DNA from 2 places in the Bacillus paramobilis genome. Region 1 is predicted to be linked to the other one. Evidence: a T-box and tRNA genes for the amino acid it is inferred to sense, from the RefSeq annotation. Region 1 holds a T-box; the other holds one or more tRNA genes.
The links. A T-box is a leader RNA that pairs with one kind of tRNA and senses whether it is charged. The one in region 1 lies ahead of thrS (threonine--tRNA ligase), so its partner is inferred to be a tRNA-Thr.
Positions count from the first base shown of each region.

Region 2: it has a tRNA-Thr gene. The T-box ahead of thrS (threonine--tRNA ligase) is inferred to sense a tRNA for this amino acid. The anticodon was not compared.

Region 1 covers NZ_CP151108.1:3,008,696-3,011,056, forward strand. Annotated here, with positions in the region: gene thrS (threonine--tRNA ligase) at 1-921, opposite strand, end outside; T-box leader at 966-1,188, opposite strand; T-box leader at 1,226-1,449, opposite strand; gene AABL52_RS15490 (pseudouridine synthase) at 1,574-2,281, opposite strand.
Region 2 covers NZ_CP151108.1:603,363-605,723, forward strand. Annotated here, with positions in the region: tRNA gene AABL52_RS03025 (tRNA-Leu) at 1-85, shown strand, start outside; tRNA gene AABL52_RS03030 (tRNA-Arg) at 89-162, shown strand; tRNA gene AABL52_RS03035 (tRNA-Pro) at 173-246, shown strand; tRNA gene AABL52_RS03040 (tRNA-Ala) at 261-333, shown strand; tRNA gene AABL52_RS03045 (tRNA-Met) at 352-428, shown strand; tRNA gene AABL52_RS03050 (tRNA-Ile) at 433-509, shown strand; tRNA gene AABL52_RS03055 (tRNA-Ser) at 527-619, shown strand; tRNA gene AABL52_RS03060 (tRNA-Met) at 647-723, shown strand; tRNA gene AABL52_RS03065 (tRNA-Asp) at 727-802, shown strand; tRNA gene AABL52_RS03070 (tRNA-Phe) at 816-891, shown strand; tRNA gene AABL52_RS03075 (tRNA-Thr) at 906-981, shown strand; tRNA gene AABL52_RS03080 (tRNA-Lys) at 992-1,067, shown strand; tRNA gene AABL52_RS03085 (tRNA-Gly) at 1,081-1,151, shown strand; tRNA gene AABL52_RS03090 (tRNA-Ile) at 1,162-1,238, shown strand; tRNA gene AABL52_RS03095 (tRNA-Asn) at 1,246-1,320, shown strand; tRNA gene AABL52_RS03100 (tRNA-Ser) at 1,327-1,417, shown strand; tRNA gene AABL52_RS03105 (tRNA-Glu) at 1,423-1,494, shown strand; gene AABL52_RS03110 (sigma-70 family RNA polymerase sigma factor) at 1,706-2,236, shown strand; gene AABL52_RS03115 (DUF4179 domain-containing protein) at 2,229-2,361, shown strand, end outside.

The DNA of each region.
Region 1 (2,361 bases):
CCATAACTCTTGGTTCATCATAAACGGAGTACGTACTTCTTGATACTTATATTCTTTTTGAATTTCTCTTAAAAATGCTTCTAATTCATTTCGGATAATCTGTCCTTTCGGTAAATAAAATGGCATTCCCGGAGCCTCTTCTGAAAACATAAATAACTCCAGCTCACTACCTAATTTACGATGATTTCTTTTTGCTGCTTCTTCAACGAAATGTAAATACTCTTCTAATTCTTTTTGAGAAGAGAACGCAACACCATATATACGCTGAAGCACTTGATTGTTACTATCACCTCGCCAATATGCACCAGAAACGTGAGTTAATTGGAATGCTTTCAAATATCCTGTTGACGGTAAATGTGGTCCTCTACATAAATCTACAAATTCACCTTGTTTATATAGTGTTACACTTTCCCCACTAGGAATTGCTTCTAACAGTTCTAATTTCAGGTGATCATTCATTTCTTGAAACAGTTTTGCTGCTTCTTCTCGAGAAACTTCAACTCGCTCTATTATTACATTTTCATTTATTATCTTTTTCATTTCTTTTTCGATTTTCGGTAAATCTTCTACGTTTACACTACTTGGAAGGTCCATATCATAATAAAATCCATTTTCAATAACCGGCCCTACACCAAGGTTTACATTGCCATACATTCTCTTTACAGCTTGCGCTAAAATATGTGCCGCAGAGTGTCTTGCAATTTCTACCCCTTCATTAGAATCTATAGTAACGATTTCTACTTCCGCATTTCCTTCAATATTTCGGCGTAAATCATATAACTGATTATTTACTTTCCCCGCTACTGCTTTCTTTTTTAAACTACTGCTAATGGATCCAGCAACTTCTTCTAAAGTAATTCCTTTTGCAAATTCTTTAACGCTACCATCTGGAAATTTAAGTTCAATCATTTGTTCTTTCATTTTTCATCTCTCCATTTCATAATAAAAAGCACACTCATCCCTAAAATAGGGACGAGCGTGCTTTTACCCGTGGTTCCACCCAGATTCCCATTGTAAATATACAATGGCTTCTTTTACGGTAACGTCGTTTACACGGCACTAGATACTTAATTTCCCCAGTGCAGCTCTAAGGTGGTAAGTTATTTTTCTGCGTTAGGAAGTTCTCAGCTTTCCTTCCTTCTCTGTATAACCGGGTAAAATAACTCGTGTCCTTTTCTTCGCTTATTATGAAATTGAATGCAAAAAAGCATATTCATCCCTAAAAATTAGGGACGAATATGCTTATATTCGTGGTTCCACCCAGATTCCCATCACAAAAAACATAATGGCTTCTTTTGCGATAACGTCGCTTACACGGCACTAGATACTTAATTTCCCTAGTGCAGCTCTAAGGTGGTAAGTTATTTTTCTGCGTTAGGAAGTTCTCAGCTTTCCTTCCCTCTCTGTATAACCGGGCAAAATAACTCGTGTCCTTTTCTTTGCTTTTATAAGTACATCCATTAATTGTTATTCACTATATCCTATTCATTTTATTATTGCAAGTGTTTAAAAAAGTTTTTTTATTTAATAGAAAAAGAAACCAAAATAGATTTTTGGTTTCCCCTTCTCAATTTTACCAATCTTGTGGTTCATAATTTAAGTCTGAAAATAGACGTCGTTTCTCTTTCTTCGATAAATCTCTCCACTGTCCAACAGGTAAATTATTCAATTCAATATTCATAATTCTCGTGCGTTTTAACGTGTATACTTGATAACCTAAAGCTTCACACATACGACGAATTTGGCGATTTAGCCCTTGTGTTAAAATAATGTTGAACTCATATTTTGATAACTGTGTGATCTCACAAGGAAGTGTTTTCGTTCCTAAAATCTTCACACCCGCTGCCATTTTTTCTAAGAAATCAGGTGTAATTGGCTTATCTACAGAAACGATATATTCTTTCTCATGTTTGTTTTCAGCACGTAAAATTTCGTTAACGATATCACCATCATTCGTTAACAAAATTAAACCGTCTGAGTCTTTATCAAGACGTCCAATATGACTAATTCGTAAAGGATGATTCACTAAATCGATAATGTTACCTTTTACAGCTTTTTCACTTGTACATGTAATACCTACTGGTTTATTTAAAGCAATATATACGTGATCTCGAGCAATACGAAGTTGCTCTCCATTTACGCGTACATCATCACCTGGATTGACTTGGTCACCAATTTTTGCAACCTTACCGTTAATAATTACTCTTCTCTCATTAATTAATTTATCTGCTCCACGTCGAGACGCTTTTCCAGCTTCACTAATAAATTTATTGATACGCAAATTAGGCACATCCTTTTCTAAACAAAATTTCAAGCTCACACTGCTTCTACCGTACAATACAAAAGGGTAAGCCTTCTATT
Region 2 (2,361 bases), 2.4 Mb from region 1:
GGGTGGCGGAACAGGCAGACGCACAGGACTTAAAATCCTGCGGTGGGTGACCACCGTGCGGGTTCGACCCCCGCCCTCGGCACCATATGCGCCCGTAGCTCAATTGGATAGAGCGTTTGACTACGGATCAAGAGGTTAGGGGTTCGACTCCTCTCGGGCGCGCTTTTATTAACGGGAAGTGGCTCAGCTTGGTAGAGCACCTGGTTTGGGACCAGGGGGTCGCAGGTTCAAATCCTGTCTTCCCGATTTTCCAAAAACATGGGGCCTTAGCTCAGCTGGGAGAGCGCCTGCCTTGCACGCAGGAGGTCAGCGGTTCGATCCCGCTAGGCTCCACTTTTTAATATCATTTATGGCGGTGTAGCTCAGCTGGCTAGAGCGTACGGTTCATACCCGTGAGGTCGGGGGTTCGATCCCCTCCGCCGCTACCATAAAGGACCTTTAGCTCAGCTGGTTAGAGCAGACGGCTCATAACCGTCCGGTCGTAGGTTCGAGTCCTACAAGGTCCACCATTAGACGTTTCTATCTCGGAGGTATACCCAAGTTCGGCTGAAGGGATCGGTCTTGAAAACCGACAGGCGGCGAGAGTCGCGCGGGGGTTCGAATCCCTCTACCTCCTCCATTTTTTCTAAAGTAAATATTTTATCATCGCGGGGTGGAGCAGCACGGTAGCTCGTCGGGCTCATAACCCGAAGGTCGCAGGTTCAAATCCTGTCCCCGCAACCAAATGGTCCCGTGGTGTAGTGGTTAACATGCCTGCCTGTCACGCAGGAGATCGCCGGTTCGACCCCGGTCGGGACCGCCATTTTTTACATAAAGGCTCGGTAGCTCAGTCGGTAGAGCAGAGGACTGAAAATCCTCGTGTCGGCGGTTCGATTCCGTCCCGAGCCACCATTTTGAAATCGCAAGCCGACTTAGCTCAATTGGTAGAGCAACTGACTTGTAATCAGTAGGTTGGGGGTTCAAGTCCTCTAGTCGGCACCACTTTCAAAATGAGCCATTAGCTCAGTTGGTAGAGCATCTGACTTTTAATCAGAGGGTCGAAGGTTCGAATCCTTCATGGCTCACCATTTATAATTTAATGCGGGTGTAGTTTAGTGGTAAAACAAGAGCCTTCCAAGCTCTGGTCGAGAGTTCGATTCTCTTCACCCGCTTTTCAATTATGGGCCTATAGCTCAGCTGGTTAGAGCGCACGCCTGATAAGCGTGAGGTCGATGGTTCGAGTCCATTTAGGCCCACCATAATTGTTCCGCAGTAGCTCAGTGGTAGAGCTATCGGCTGTTAACCGATCGGTCGTAGGTTCGAGTCCTACCTGCGGAGCCATATTACAGAGAAGTACCCAAGTGGCTCAAGGGGCTCCCCTGCTAAGGGAGTAGATCGCGAACGCGGTGCGAGGGTTCGAATCCCTTCTTCTCTGCCAGAACTGGCCCGTTGGTCAAGTGGTTAAGACACCGCCCTTTCACGGCGGTAACACGGGTTCGAATCCCGTACGGGTCATACTAAAAGAGATAGCATAATCTGCTATCTCTTTTTTGTTGTGTAAAAGTAGACTTTGGATAGTCTGCTTTTTTTTATGGATTTCTTGTGGCTTTAGTGCTTGATAGTAATCATTGTAATAAGTTGTAGGAGATTTATATATATACACTTATTTTTGCAACCTTTTTATTCTCTCATTCGACTATATTAGTAAAGGGAGGAAGAAATAAAAATGGACATAGCGTATCTAGTAAAACAAGCAACAAGAGGAAATGATCAAGCATTTGAACAACTTATTACTTTTGTTCGCCCAAAACTATATCGAACAGCCTATTCTTATGTAAGAAATGAACAAGATGCACTGGATATATACCAAGAAACAATTTATGAAGCATATCTTTCATTGAGAAAGTTAAAAAAGCCGGAGAAATTTCAAAGTTGGATTACTAAAATTCTTGTTTTTAAATCCATTGATTTTGTAAGAAAATCCTCTAGACAATTTGTTGCGAATGATGAAATGTTTTCTAATTTATGTACAGAAGAGAGCATGAATAAATTAGAGCAATCGTTGGATTTAATCGAGGCATTTAATTTCTTAGATCCTACTTACAAAACTATTATTGTATTAAGGTATTATCACGATTTATCTATTAAGGAAATTGCTGAGATTCTTAATTCTCCAGAAGGAACCGTAAAATCTCAATTACATCGAGCAAAGCAAGCCTTACGCCCCATTTTAAAGGAGGGATATAGTTATGAATAAAGAAGAATTTAATCACCATATCAATGATATTCCTATACCAGAAGACCGGTTAATTCAAAGAGAAAAAACAGCCATGCTTCAAGCTAAGCAAAATCAATACCGTAGAAAAAAAACAATCAAGTATT